Regions from separate parts of the Photobacterium leiognathi genome, predicted to be linked through region 3. Evidence: riboswitches for the same ligand, from Rfam matches in the RefSeq annotation. Region 3 holds a riboswitch; each other region holds the start of a gene.

Region 1 (5,117 bases), 1.6 Mb from region 3:
GCTGTGGTCGCCAAATACAGAGCCAGCAAGTACCGCAGAAAGCATAGGCATTAGTAGGTGAGCATCACTTGCTACCGCCATATCACCCGCTAGTGGCAACATGATACCGAACGTACCCCAGCTTGTACCTGTCGCGAAAGACATTGCGCAAGATAGAACGAATACTAATGCAGGTAGTAGTTCAGTAGGGAAGCCACCTTTCGTTAATGAAGCTAGGTACAGACCAGTTTTCATGTCACTTACTACAGTACCGATAGTCCATGCGAACATTAGGATAACGATCGCAGGCATCATTGCTTGAATACCTTGTGGTGCTGCTGTTAGCCATGTTTTTAGTGATAGCTTTAAGCGAAGTGCTAATACCATTGAAACAGCAAGGCTACATAGTGAGGCGTTGACCAGTGATGAACCTAAATCAGTGTGTTCAAGTGATTTAATTAGGCTAAATGCTTCACCGCGAGAGGCTAGAACGTCTGCACCGCTGATCACCATAAAGATAACACTTGATACTGTTAACGTTAGGATCGGCAGTACCATGTCGATCATCGTGCCTTTGCCTGAAGATTCTGTTGTGATCTCTAGACCTTTAGGGTGACCTTTTGATTCGTCCCATAGTTTACCTTCTTCTGCCCATGCTTCGTGTTGACGCATTGGACCAATGTTTAGTTGGAAGAAGATAACCACGATAACCATAAGCAGTGTGAACACCGCGTATAGGTTCATTGGGATCATTTGAACGAATAATGAAATCGCGCTGATATCAGTAATATGGTTCGTTGCTAGGATACCGCCAAGGATTGCAATAATGTATGCGCCCCAAGATGAAATAGGTGTAATGACACAAACAGGCGCTGCAGTTGAGTCCAGTAGGTATGCCAGTTTCGCACGTGAAATGTTGAAACGGTCAGTCACAGGACGACAAATAGGACCTACAGACAAGCTGTGGAAGAAGTCATCAATAAAGAAAGCAAAAACCATTAGGCTTGTTAGCATGTTTGCACTGCGGCGATCTTTACAACGGCGGTAACCCCATTCAGCAAATGCACGGGTTGCACCTGTTGCTGTCATTAGGCTGATCAAACCGCCTAGTAACAACATGAAGATGATCATATTCACGTTGCCACTATTTACCGCACCGTCAGACCAAATAAGACCAACGACTTGATGAACAATGTATTTTAGCGCAGCTAAAGGGTTGTAATCATTAAGAAGGATTGCGCCAGCAACAATGCCAAGACCAAGTGATAGCAATACGCGACGAGTGGCGATAGCTAAAATAACAGCAAGTAATGCCGGAACGACTGATAAAAGGGAGTCAGAATATTGAACTAGATTCATGGATCTCTTAAACACCTATATTAGGTGGAGATCTACCGAAAGGATAGAGAAACAGATTTCTGTAGAAAAAATACTTCGTCGTATCCCTTAGGGTAGCGCTCCATAGACTACGTAAACTATGGCAGTTCTGCACTTATTTAATGCAGACCCAGCCACTGTTGATGACACAACAATGACTTCGGCGCCGACTCCTTTCCCCAGACTTCTTAGGTGTCACCCTCCATCTGGATACTAATAGGCAGCGCGCCTCTACTCAAAGGATTGAAATTTGATGATACTTATAAATTTTACAGAGGCAATATAAAACAGTGAAAAATTGCATAAAAATTGTAAAAGTTATTACTGTTGATGGAATGTTAAGCAGATAATGAAACTGTACACTGTTTAGATATCCGCTTATTCCGTAAAACTATTTGGCTCATTAGCTTCTGGTAGTGTCATGCTGTGAATATTTCCAGCGTAACCACCTTCAACTAATGCCTTACGCACATCAGAAACTTCTTGCGGGGTAACTGGCACTGTACGATCACCTAATTTCGCACGAACAAAGCTGATCAGTTTTGCCAAGTTAGCGTCACTGATCACTGAGTTAAAGCTACTCATTGGCATGAAATTGGTGTCTTGCTCCATAAAGTTTGGCGATAAACCACGAATAGTAACGGCAATAGTATCGTAAGGATCACTGTGCATAATTATCCCGTTATTAAGCAGTGTAGGGGCGATACCTTTTCGGCCTTTCCCGTCTTTACCATGACATGCACCACAGGTTTGAACATACAAACCATAGAGTTTGGCTTCGTTTTCAGGATCGTCGCTACTTAACGGTTTTAGCTCAACGGTTTGAATATCAACATCGGCTGGCACTAAATCACCAAACCCTGGAGGGTTAAGCTGAGGAACCGAGCTATCTAACTCGTTATATTTATCACCAGTGATCAAGTATTCCGCAATGGCTGCGACGTCTTTCTCTGTTAAGAAGCGAGTACTGTTTTGTACCACTTCCGCCATACCACCAAATGCGGTTCCTTTATCGGAATGACCCGTTTTTAAAAAATCCGTTAAAGTTTTCACATCCCAACGGTCTTGATAAAGCTCTGTTGCAGTAATATCAGGAGCTTTCCAACCATCAATTAAATTACCTTGGAATAGCTCTTTTTCGATCAAGGCTTGCGCTACGTTACGTGGTGTATGACATTCCGAACAGTGACCTAATCCCATGGTGAGGTATTTACCACGCTTCCATTGCTCGGTCATATCATCGGGGTATTCCAGTGGTGCAGTGTTTAAGAAAGCAATATTCCAGCCTAATAGCCCCAAACGAATGTTACTTGGAAACATCATCTTATTCTCTTGATTACGGGTGTTTACAAAGTTAAGCGATTGCATATACGCCCATAACGCTTGAGTATCTTCATCGGTGACATATTGATAAGACGAGTAAGGCATTGCAGGGTATAAATAACCGTGTTTCCCTTTTCCTTTGTGTAGTGCGTCGTAAAACTCCTCATAGGTGTAATCACCAATACCATAGGTAGGGTGAGCTGAAATATTGGTTGAATAAAGCGTACCAAACGGAGTTAAGAAACCTAAACCACCACCAAAAGGTTCACCACCTTCACCTGTATGGCAAGCAATACAGTCACCTGCGTAGGCTAGATACTGTCCTTTACTGACCATATCTTGATCGAGCTCTGCAAGTTTGTTTTGTTGCTCATTACCTTGATGACGTATATAAGCCCCTAGAGCTTGAATTTCATCATCAGTGAGTTGGTTTTCAAAAGCGGGCATAACGTTATTTAAGCCATATGTGACGGTGGCATTAATGCCTTCAATACTGCCGTCATGAAGCCAAATATTATCGGTGAGATTCGGCGCACCTAAAGCTTGATTACCTTTTGCATCACTGCCATGACAAGCGGTACAGTTTGCATCAAATACGGTTTTACCGAGTTCAAGGTTAATAGTAGGCTCAGCAATAATGCGATTTTTTTCAAGTGAAGCGACATAAGAGGAAACATGCTCAATTTCTTCTTCGGTTAGAATATCTTTCCAACCTAGCCATGACACCATTACGGCCGTGAACAATGGAATGATGGATCGCTTCGTCACTGCCGCCATATAGCCAAACTGTATCGCTTAAATTGGGAAAATGTAGTTGTCCTTGGGCTTGATTTAAATGACAGGCGGCGCAATGGGTTTGAAATAAAGCGAGGCCAGCATTGACGATTTCAGGGGATTTACTCAAATCTTTATAACTTAAGTTATCTCCACCCAGTTGAGCGATTTGTGCCTGCAGTGAAGTCGGAGCGGTAGATTCTGCTTCGCTGGTAGACTGCCATTTCATTAATCCTTGCCAATTTCCCATGCCGGGATAAAGCACTAAGAAAACCGCAGCAATAATGAACGCAGCAAGATAGGATAAAAGCAGCAGACTGGGTACAGCCGCGTCGTTTTCATCTATCCCATCAAAGCTCTCAACAGTTCGGTTTGCATTGGCTGAGTGGTTCTTTTTCCAATACACCACAACGACTGCAGTCATGAACGCTAAAAAAATCAGCGTTAAGATTATGACCCAACTACTCCAAAAAGCACTCATGGTCGTACTCCTTGATCTTGTCCCAAGCTTTGCAAGTAGGCGATTAATGCTTGTGCTTTGGTTTTACCTTTCACCTCTAATCTCGCTTGGCGAATTTCTTTGTCACTATAGGGCACACCTAAAGTGCGTAGGGCTGTGAGCTTAGCTTCAATGTCTTCACCATCTAATACTTGCTCAAATAACCACGGATAAGACGGCATGATCGATGTTGGTACTACATCACGAGGATTACGCAGATGAATAATATGCCATTGATCTGAATATTTACGCCCAAGATTGGTTAAATCTGGCCCTGTTCGTTTTGAACCCCAAAGATTTGGATGCTCGTATATATCATCACTCTCTCGGTTGTATCTGCCATAACGTTTTATCTCAGCATTAAGCGGACGAACCATCATTGAGTGGCAAGTATGGCAACCTTCACTGATGTAAATATCACGTCCAGCTACTTGTAACGCCGTTAACGGTTTTGCTGTCGATTCTGCAATCAGCTTGTCTTGATAGAAGAAGGCAGGTAGAACCCAAACAAGGAAAGAGAAAGCAGCAACAATTGCTGTTGACGCAATTAAAATCACCACCGATGAAGTAAAGTCTTTATTAATCATGCGCATCTACCTTTTCTGTTACGGTGTCAGCGTTATTATTGTTTTTGGGTTTAGGCTGTTTCACCGTGCGGTAAAGGTTATAAATCATCAATACTACGCCAAGCACAAACAGTGCACCGCCAATAAAGCGAACTAACATCCAAGGGGCACTAAAGTTCATGGCTTCGACAAAGCTATAACTGAGTGAGCCATTTGGCTCTTCTTTTAGCCACATGTAGCCTTGTCCAATACCTGCAATCCATAGGGCAACGGCATATAACACAATCCCAATATGGGCTAACCAGAAATGCCATTTCACTAAACGGTTAGACCACAATTGTTCATGACCATACAGGCGAGGAATAAAGTAATAGAAGGTCGCAATGGCAGACATACCTACCCAGCCCAATGCGCCAGAATGAACATGTCCAATTACCCAATCAGTATTATGGGCGATCATATTAAACCAACGAATTGCCAGTAATGGGCCTTCAAAAGTAGCAAGGGCGTAATACACAATCGCAGAGAAGAAGAACCACATAATATAGTCATGTTTGAGCTTTTGCTTATTGTTAAGCAAGGTCATCATGCTATTAAAT
Region 2 (5,117 bases), 750 kb from region 3:
CAGGTAATGAATCGGTCATCCCCAATACCAAATAGCCAATCATAGAGACAAAAGCAACCGACATCGCATATGGCAATTGCGTTGCTACGTGATCAATGTGGTGACAACGTGCCCCTGTTGACGACAAAATGGTGGTATCTGAAATCGGCGAACAGTGATCACCAAATACGGAGCCTGCTAATACGCCTGCTAACATTGGTAGCATTAACGCAATATCTGTAGCGCCAGCTAAATCCCCTGCAATCGGTAACATGATACCAAACGTACCCCATGATGTTCCTGTCGAGAATGCCATTGCACCCGATAAGATAAATAGGATCATAGGTAATAACATTGGGCTAATATTGCCTTGAACTAAGGTCGATAAATAACGACCTGTATTCATATCACCAATAACGCTACCGATCGCCCAAGCAAATAATAAAATTAAAATCGCTCCGAACATGGATTTAGCACCAATCCATAATGTTCGAGCAATTTCTTTAAACACAATACGCTGACGGAACACTGGAATAATCGCAGCAACAAGACCAAATAAACCACCTAAACAAAGTGATTTACCCACATCAGTATTTTCAAATGCGCCAAGAATAGCAAAAGATTTACCGTCTGCTGCAAGTGCTTGATAGCCTGTGAAAATCATAAAGAAGAAAGTAGCGGCAATCAGAATAATAATAGGCCACACTAAATCGCCGACTTTACCTTTCTCACTCTCCGTTATTTCTAATTCTTCGGTGAGATCTTTTGCTTGCTCATCAACATCACCGCCCTCATCAAAGCCACGACCATGCATGGCGGCCATCTCATGCTTTTTCATTGGTCCAATATCCCACTGGAACCAAGACACAACAAACACCATAGCTAAAGCAAAGATCGCATAGAAGTTCATTGGCGCTAGCGTTAAGAATGCACTTAGTGGCGTGTACTCAGTTACTCCGTGGGTAACTAAAATGCCACCAATTAAAGTAATAATATAAGCACCCCAGCTTGATGCTGGCATCAATACACACATCGGCGCTGCCGTTGAATCTAATATATAAGCAAGCTTAGAGCGTGAGATATAAAAACGATCGGTTACTGGTCGTGAAATAGAACCGACCGCTAAGCTATTAAAGTAATCATCAACAAAAATAAACACGCCTAAAAAAGCAGCTAGTAACTTGGCACCACGTTTACTTTTGATTTTTGTTTGTGCCCATTCTGCAAACGCACGTGTACCACCGGACAAGGTTAACAGTGCTGTCATCATCCCTAATATAATGAGGAATAATACAATACTCATGTTCCAGGTGTTTACCCCACCATCAGAAATGAATAAGCCTTTTATTGTTCCTCCTAAATAAGAAGCAGAATGATTAAATGAAAAATCATTTAAATAAAGAGCCCCTAATAATATACCTGCGCCAAGTGAAAGTAACACGCGACGAGAAAGTATCGCGAGCACCAGCGCAACTACAGGAGGAATGATTGATACTAATGAATGGGAATAATCGACTAAATTCATGATCTCAACGACAACCGAATTAGGTGGGAGATCTACTGTAGGAGATGGCTATCACCATATATGAAGAGCCTCTTAAAGCTCCCTTCGTCACAGTAGCGCTCCATAGTTAATATGATGTATACACTATGGCAGTGTTACACTTATTCAATGCAACCCCAGTAAGATGATTCGATGTCACGCTTACTTCGGCATTAGCTCCTTTCATTAACCCTCATCGGTTTCACCCTCTTGCTAATTACTGTTAGATAATGCACCTCTACCTTACAATAAGGATGCGAACATTCTACGTAATGTTTCATCATTTGCAACAACATCACAGAAAAGTTTTAACATCTCACAATGAATAACATTGCTTTCATAAATAAATTTTATTCAATTATAGCAACGAAGATGAAATATTATGAACTAAAGCGCATGAGCTGTTTCATTTTGTAACTATTTAACGAGCAATTTATCTTTTTCACTCTATTCTTTTATTTATAAATAGGATTGTTGTTTTAATTAACTATTAAGGGAAATAACGATTAAAGTGTTTTGACATAAAGAATAAAAGTATTACTATTGTAATAAATGATTCGACACTGCTATTATTATTTACAGTTAGTTAAAAATAACAGGAAATATAAAAATGTCTGATGCAATGAAAGCACTTTTAAACCTTCGTAGTCTTCGTGCGCTTTCTCGTGAATATACTCTAGAGCAACTAGAAGAAGCACTTGAGAAATTAACTACCGTTGTTCAAGAACGTGCTGAAGCTGAAGCTGCAGAACAAGCTAAAGAAAATGAGCGTAATGAAAAACTAGCTCAATACCGTGAAATGCTATTAGCTGATGGCATCGACCCAGAAGAATTATTAGCTAGCCTTTCTAAAGCACCAAAAGCAAAACGTGCTGCACGTCCTGCTAAATATAAGTTCATCGACGAAAACGGTGAAGAAAAAACATGGACAGGCCAAGGTCGTACGCCAAGCGCACTTAAGAAAGCACTAGATGAAGGTAAATCTTTAGAAGATTTCGAAATCTAATTCGCTAAAAGCATTACTGAAAAGCCCAACCTCGTTGGGCTTTTTTTATACTTGTTAAAAGCATCTATATCTCGCCTCCCCAAATATAAATAGTCTAAAGGTATAAGTTACCTTTCCCTTATTTTCCATTTTAATACCCAAACCAACATCAACAATAAAAAAGCCAGACAAACATGCCTGGCTTTTAATACATTTAACATGACAATGAAATTAACTTAGATCAATAAATCTTATCTGCTAAATGGCTTACTGCTAATGCAAAATAGTGAGATCGGTTCCATTTCATTAGCGTTTGGTAATTACCGTAAACAAGATACGCACGACCATGATTATCATCAGGTTGAACTAACCACGCTTCAATGTCTTCTTGTGGTAAGTTAGCACCCGATAAGGTACGAACCCCTAATGCTTGCCACTGTGCTAGCGTTTTTCCTTTATCCGCATCAGTACCTTTTAAACTGTCAGATAATGATGATGGGATTTGCACTTGGCGTCCCCAAGTATATTTATCATTCCAGCCAGACTTCTTCAGGTAATTCGCAGCAGAAGCAAATACATCTGCTTTTGTATTCCAGATATCCGCTTTACCGTCATTATTTCCATCAACAGCGAAAGTTAAATAAGAGGTTGGCATAAATTGACACTGACCCATTGCGCCAGCCCACGAACCTCTCATCTCATCAATAGTAATGTGACCTTCTTGAAGAATTTGTAATGCCGCCATAACTTGTTTACGGAATAACTCTTCACGACGACCTTCATAAGCCAATGTCGTTAATGCTTCCACAACATGGTAATTACCTTGTAATTTACCAAAGTTACTTTCAACACCCCACAACGCAACAATAAAGCGAGGCTGAACACCATATTTTTTACCAATGCGATCTAAGGTCTCTTTATTCTCATGATATAAACGACGTGCTTGTTTTACTTTCCAATCAGGCACAGCACGTGGAATATATTGATCTAAAGTTAATTTTTTTTCAGGCTGATTCTTGTCTGCTTTTACTGCGCGGTGCGTAAAAGTAATACCATCAAAAGCAGAATCTAAAATAGGTTCAGATATACCTTTTGAACGTGCTTCAGCTTTTAATTTATTTATGTATGCGTTAAATCCTTCATCAGCAGCAAAAGCTGTTGAGGAAATCCCTAATCCTAAGGCCACAACGGCCGATATTAAACGCTTATGCATAATAACCTTAATTAACTCTGCTAGCTTTGTCGGCTTTATATTGATCCAATAAGTTAGTCACTGGCGGTGGAACTTGAAGATAAAATCCAACCGTATTTAATGCCTCTTTCACTTTTTCAACATCGGCCAATGCTAACTTTCTACCATCAAGCTTTAACACCATAACAAATTGTGGTTTACCAAATGTAGTCATTAATGCTTCAGGTACATCTGAGAAATCATCTTTCTTATTAATATATAAATAAGTGTTATCTTTTTTTAAGCTTTTATAGATTGCACACAACATCTCAATTCGCCTATTTGTTAAAGCTTCCTCTTTCAGACCACAATTTTAACGCATCATTCCCTATTGGTTTATTTTTCACCATAAAGGATGAGACTTTTGTCTGAAATTCCAACGTCAAAGCAAGGATAACTTGCCCCTAACTGCTAGGGAATATACCATGCTACTACCTTTGTGATAATCAACAAGAGTGGTTAATTTAATCACTAACCATAATAACGCCCATGACCAAGACAGCTGAACTTAAAGGGAGCTCGTTCACGCTCTCTGCACTTCATTTAATCGATGGTGATATTAAAAAAGCAACTGATCACCTTAAAGAAAAAGTTGAACTCGCACCTAATTTCTTCGCCTCTGCACCTGTTGTTATCGATATATCTAATGCAGGCAAAGATATTAACTTTAAGCAGTTAAAAGCCGGAATTGTTGACGCAGGTATGATCCCTGTGGGTATTAGTGGTTGCAAAGAGCCTGAGTTACAAAAACAAGCAAAATCTGCTGGTTTTGCTATTATGAATGCCGCTCGTTCAGTAAAAGAGCAATCAACAGCAGAATCTACTGAAGTAGAACCATCTCCTCAGCCAGAAGAAAAAGGCCGAGAGTCAGCACTTATTATTCGCACCCCTGTTCGTTCAGGTCAGCAGATTTACGCAAAAAATCGTGACCTTGTCATTCTCAATCATGTGAGTGCTGGCGCTGAAATTCTTGCTGATGGTTGTATTCATATTTACGGAACACTACGTGGTCGCGCTATTGCAGGTGCCAATGGAGACCAAGAAGCAACAATTTTCTGTCAGAACTTGCAATCTGAATTGATTTCAGTTGCAGGAAACTACTGGCTAAGTGATAACATTCAGGAAGAGTTCTGGGGCAAAGGTGTAGTTATCTCTATTGCTAATAATACACTCAGCATCGAGCACCTGGCTTTATAAAAGTTTTAATAAGGAATTGAGTAAATGGCACGAATTATCGTTGTTACTTCAGGTAAAGGTGGCGTTGGTAAAACAACTTCAAGCGCTGCCATTGCATCTGGCCTAGCATTATGCGGTAAAAAAACTGCAGTTATCGATTTTGATATCGGTCTGCGTAACCTAGATCTCATTATGGGTTGTGA
Region 3 (5,117 bases):
AAAAGGCGATGTTCACGATATCGGTAAGAACATTGTTGGCGTGGTATTGCAGTGTAATAACTACGAGATCATTGATCTTGGTGTCATGGTACCTTGTGATCAGATTTTAAAAGTTGCCAAAGAAGAAAACGTCGACATTATTGGTCTATCAGGTTTGATCACTCCATCACTGGATGAAATGGTACATGTTGCTAAAGAGATGGAACGTTTAGGTTTTGATCTACCGTTATTGATTGGTGGTGCAACCACCTCTAAAGCACACACAGCAGTGAAAATTGAACAAAACTACAATCAGCCTGTGGTATACGTGAATAACGCATCACGTGCGGTCGGTGTGTGCTCTTCATTGTTATCAGACACATTGAAGCCTGGGTTTGTTGAAAAGCTGCAAGCTGATTATGACATTGTACGTGAACAGCATGCGCGTAAGCGTCCACGTACAAAGCCTGTTACTTTAGAAAAAGCGCGTGCTAATAAAGTAGCGATTGATTGGGATGCGTATACACCGCCAGTGCCTGTTAAACCGGGTATTCATATTTTCGATGACTTTGATATTGCCACGCTTCGCAATTATATCGATTGGACACCATTCTTTATGACATGGTCGTTAGTCGGGAAATATCCAAAGATCTTTGAACACGAAGAAGTGGGTGAAGAAGCGAAACGTTTATTTGCTGATGCTAATGAGTTGCTTGATCGTGTTGAGAAAGAAGGCTTATTAAAAGCGCGTGGTATGTGTGGTTTGTTCCCAGCTGCAAGTGTTGGGGATGATATCGAAGTATACACCGATGAATCACGTACCGAAGTCGCAACAGTGCTGCATAACTTGCGTCAGCAAACTGAGAAGCCAAAAGGTTTTAACTATTGTATCTCTGACTACATTGCACCAAAAGAATCGGGTAAACCTGACTGGATTGGTGCCTTTGCGGTTACAGGTGGTATTGGTGAGCGCGAATTGGCGGACGAGTATAAAGCCCAAGGTGATGACTATAATGCCATTATGATCCAAGCAGTTGCCGATCGTTTAGCAGAAGCGTTCGCTGAATACCTTCATGAGCGAGTGCGTAAAGAAATTTGGGGTTATGCAGCGGATGAAAATCTATCAAATGAAGATTTGATCCGCGAAAAGTATCAAGGTATTCGACCAGCACCGGGTTACCCTGCTTGTCCTGAACACACTGAGAAAGCACCGCTATGGGAGCTGATGAATGTGGAAGAGAATATTGGCATGTCATTAACCACCAGTTATGCCATGTACCCAGGCGCTTCGGTATCGGGTTGGTATTTCTCTCATCCTGATTCACGTTACTTTGCGGTAGCGCAGATCCAACAAGATCAGCTTGAAAGTTATGCTGATCGTAAAGGCTGGGATTTGATCGAAGCTGAAAAATGGCTTGGGCCAAATCTGTAATACCTCAATAGAGATGAATAAAAAAGGCGCTCAATGCGCCTTTTTGTTTATTTAAGATTTGTGTGTTTGGAATGGGTTATTCCAGTAAAGAGGCGTGCAATGTACGAACGACGTCTTTTGCTTCATCTTCATTGATTAAGAAACATAGATTGTGTGGACTTGCGCCGTAACAAATCATACGAAGGTTATGATCTTCTAATGCACCAAAGATATCTTTTGCAGAGCCTTTAGTATCACTCATTTGGTTACCAATGAGTGCAACCAGTGATAAGCCTTGCTCAACTTCGACACGACATAATTGGCTTAGCTCTTCGACAGCTTTAAGTGGAAGTGTTGGTGCACCGCCTCCAGTATCGGTTTGATCGAGAGTGAGTGATACACTGACTTCAGATGTGGTGATCAAATCGACTGAGATTTTGTGTTCAGCGAGAATGCGAAATACTTCGGCCAAGAAACCATAAGCGTGGAACATATTTAAGCTGGTGAGTGTCACCATCGTTTGATTGGCACGTAGTGCTAATGCCCTAAACAGTGGCGCGTCTTCTACCGATTGTCGGATCCAAGTACCACCTTGCTCTGGTGCTTTTGATGAACCGACAAATACAGGGATCTGTTGACGAACAGCTGGTACTAAGGTTGATGGATGAAGGATCTTAGCACCAAAATTTGCCATTTCAGAGGCTTCACTAAAGCTGATCTCTTTAATCGGTTGTGCTGCTGGGGTGATACGTGGATCGGTTGTGTACAGTCCCGGTACGTCGGTCCAAATTTCTAATGTTGATGCATTCACAGCTTCTGCAACAAGCGCGGCACTATAATCACTACCACCTCGGCCTAAGGTTGTTGTCACACCTTGGCTGTTTGAACCGATAAAGCCCTGCGAAACAACAATATTACCATCGAGTAATGGTAGCAATTGTGTTTCTGCTTGTTGTTTGATCTGCTCTGGCTGAGGTATCGCTTTACCAAATTGATCGTCTGTGCGCATGATTGGGCGAATATCTACACGCACAGCAGGTGCATTTTGTTCAACTAAAATTTGAGTGAAAAGATAGGTTGAAAGTAATTCACCATGACTAACGATTTGATCGGTTAGTTGAGCTGATGTTGCAATAGCCGCTTGCTCAGCAAGTGTCGCAACACTGTCAAGTAAGCTATAAATCGCATCTTGAATACTTGATGGTTGCTTAAGTTGATCAAGCACATCTTGGTGTGTTTGTGTCAGTTGCTGTAATCGTTGCTGGCGAGTACTGGCATCACTAACGCCATTGGCGAGTTCAACTAAGATATTGGTAACACCTGAACAGGCACTAATCAGCACAATTTTGGTATCTGGGTTAGCGATAACAATTTTAGCGCTGCGGCTCATTGCTGTGAAATCGGCCACGCTGGTGCCGCCGAACTTGGCGACGGTCAATGCTGAGTTAGCAATAGAGTTGTCCATTATTTCTCCCTAAATCGTAAACAAATCATAAGGTAGGCTATTTGTCCGGGAGTATTCCCGACATCCTGTCAGGAGAGCATGAGAAGTGAATTTAAAGCACTTACCCAGAAGCTCCCCACCACATTCTATTGTTGAGCGTGGTGACAGCTAGAAGGATTCAACCTTCATAGCCGATATGACTGATCCCCTAATGAGTCATACCTCGGCGTTACTCTCCCTCTCATAATGGCGCTAGGGTGGGGCCCTGTCATTATGATACCTAGGTAACGCTCCTCTTCCGTTTTTTAATATTGTGTTAGTTACATGCTGTTATTAAATAGAAAACAACACATGAGTAAAATATCGTCTCATTGAATAAGATTTGTTACCTGTTTGTCAAATGTTATGTGACAAATAATTTACATTTAAAATTAAGCGACTGTGCGTAAGGGATGCGACATCGACTCTTGCGTCAATGAAAGGGCTCTAATACTCTTAAAACGATAGCAACCCGTTCCATACAAAAAATATCTATAGGGACTGTGACTTTACGGAGCAAAATAATGACAATTACCAGTTTTATTCCGCCACATAGAACACTGATGGGGCCGGGGCCATCGGATATTTACCCGCAAGTATTACAAGCATTAAGTCGTCCAACCGTGGGACATTTAGACCCTTTGTTCATCGGTATGATGGATGAGTTAAAACAGCTTCTGCAATATGCTTTCCAAACCCAAAATCCATTCACTATTGCTGTTTCTGCGCCGGGCAGTGCAGGGATGGAAGCGTGTTTTGTTAATCTCGTTGAGCCAGGCGATAAGGTGTTAGTGTGCCGTAATGGTGTTTTTGGCGAGCGTATGCGTGAAAATGTCGAACGCTGTGGTGGTATAGCGGTTGTGGTTGATAATGAATGGGGGGCGCCAGTGTCTCCCGATCTTGTTGAGCAAGCATTACAAGATAATCCTGACATTAACATTGTGGCGTTTGTTCATGCAGAAACCTCAACTAGCGCATTGAGTGATGCGAAAACACTGGCGGAAATTGCCCGTAAACATGATTGTTTAACCATCGTTGATGCGGTGACGTCTCTCGGTGGTGTGCCATTGCTGGTGGATGAATGGCAATTAGATGCGGTCTATTCTGGTAGTCAAAAGTGTTTGTCTTGTACGCCGGGGTTATCGCCATTAACGTTTTCCCAAAAAGCGATTGATAAAATCCAGCAACGTAAAACCAAAGTGCAAAGCTGGTTTTTAGATCAAAGCTTAGTGTTAGGTTATTGGAGTGGTGAGGGCAAACGTAGTTATCACCATACCGCGCCTGTAAATAGTCTATATGCACTACATGAAGCGTTAGTACTGCTGCATAATGAAGGGTTAGAAAATGCGTGGCAGCGTCATCGTAACGCCCATGAAGAGCTTAAAGCAGGACTTGAAAAGTTAGGTATCCAATTTGTGGTAGAAGAAGCGTCACGGTTACCACAACTCAATGCTATTTATATTCCTGACGGTGTTGATGATGCAGAGGTTCGCAATGAATTGTTGCAACGCTATAACTTAGAAATCGGTGCAGGATTAGGTGCGTTGGCAGGAAAAGCGTGGCGTATCGGTTTGATGGGTTATGGTGCAAGAAGTGAAAATGTTGCGCTGTGCTTAAAAGCGCTAGAAACTACATTGAAATAATTAATTGATGAGTAAATAAAAATGGCTACCGGGTGGGTAGCCATTTTTTATGGTTATTTCGCAGCAGAAGTTGCGTTTGCTTGACTGTTTTGCTGCTCAAAATCTAAATCAGGGAACAAGAACAGCGCTTCATCTCTGATTTGAGATGCTTGCTCTTTGTTGCCGAGGGCATCGTAAGCAAGGATCAGGTTTTGATACAGTGCAGGTCTAGGCCATGTTTTCGCTTTCTCGGTTGCCCATTGAATATAGTCTTCAATCAGCGCTGGTTTATCGCTACCAATACCAAGTTGCAGTTGGGTAAGTTGTAAGTCCCAATCAAAACGGTTTTTCCACGACCATGGGTTATTGACTTTAAGTAGGTAGTCGATGTTTACAGGTCTAGTTGTTTCAAATTTGGTGAGCTGCCAGCCAGAATACAGCGTTGTTACCATAAAGCTTGAAATGAAAATAGGGGTGATCAGCGCGAAAACTTTTAATCCTAATACGTACTGTAGGGAGCGTTTATGGTATTTCGCTGTGAGATTATCAACCCAAAAAATAAGGATGATAAAGGTCAGCCAATGCACTAAAGAGTGGTAGAACGGGTACTCTAATTGTGTGT

The links. A riboswitch is a leader RNA that binds a small molecule or an ion and turns the genes downstream of it on or off. The one in region 3 is predicted to bind lysine.
Region 1: linked by a shared signal. The riboswitch ahead of Q7674_RS15725 (Na+/H+ antiporter NhaC family protein) and the one ahead of lysC (lysine-sensitive aspartokinase 3) in region 3 are both predicted to bind lysine.
Region 2: linked by a shared signal. The riboswitch ahead of Q7674_RS12040 (Na+/H+ antiporter NhaC family protein) and the one ahead of lysC (lysine-sensitive aspartokinase 3) in region 3 are both predicted to bind lysine.

The regions. Positions count from the first base shown of each region.
Region 1 covers NZ_CP131601.1:1,882,836-1,887,952, reverse strand. The annotation lists gene Q7674_RS15725 (Na+/H+ antiporter NhaC family protein) at 1-1,338, opposite strand, end outside; lysine riboswitch at 1,424-1,598, opposite strand; partial or broken gene ccoP (cytochrome-c oxidase, cbb3-type subunit III) at 1,735-3,934, opposite strand; gene ccoO (cytochrome-c oxidase, cbb3-type subunit II) at 3,931-4,539, opposite strand; partial or broken gene ccoN (cytochrome-c oxidase, cbb3-type subunit I) at 4,532-5,117, opposite strand, start outside.
Region 2 covers NZ_CP131601.1:1,036,884-1,042,000, reverse strand. The annotation lists gene Q7674_RS12040 (Na+/H+ antiporter NhaC family protein) at 1-1,504, opposite strand, end outside; lysine riboswitch at 1,590-1,771, opposite strand; gene Q7674_RS12035 (H-NS family histone-like protein) at 2,133-2,528, shown strand; gene Q7674_RS12030 (lytic murein transglycosylase) at 2,749-3,720, opposite strand; gene Q7674_RS12025 (YcgL domain-containing protein) at 3,728-4,006, opposite strand; gene minC (septum site-determining protein MinC) at 4,228-4,935, shown strand; gene minD (septum site-determining protein MinD) at 4,960-5,117, shown strand, end outside.
Region 3 covers NZ_CP131601.1:291,700-296,816, forward strand. The annotation lists gene metH (methionine synthase) at 1-1,411, shown strand, start outside; gene lysC (lysine-sensitive aspartokinase 3) at 1,488-2,855, opposite strand; lysine riboswitch at 2,956-3,140, opposite strand; gene Q7674_RS08295 (pyridoxal-phosphate-dependent aminotransferase family protein) at 3,398-4,516, shown strand; gene Q7674_RS08300 (PglL family O-oligosaccharyltransferase) at 4,570-5,117, opposite strand, start outside.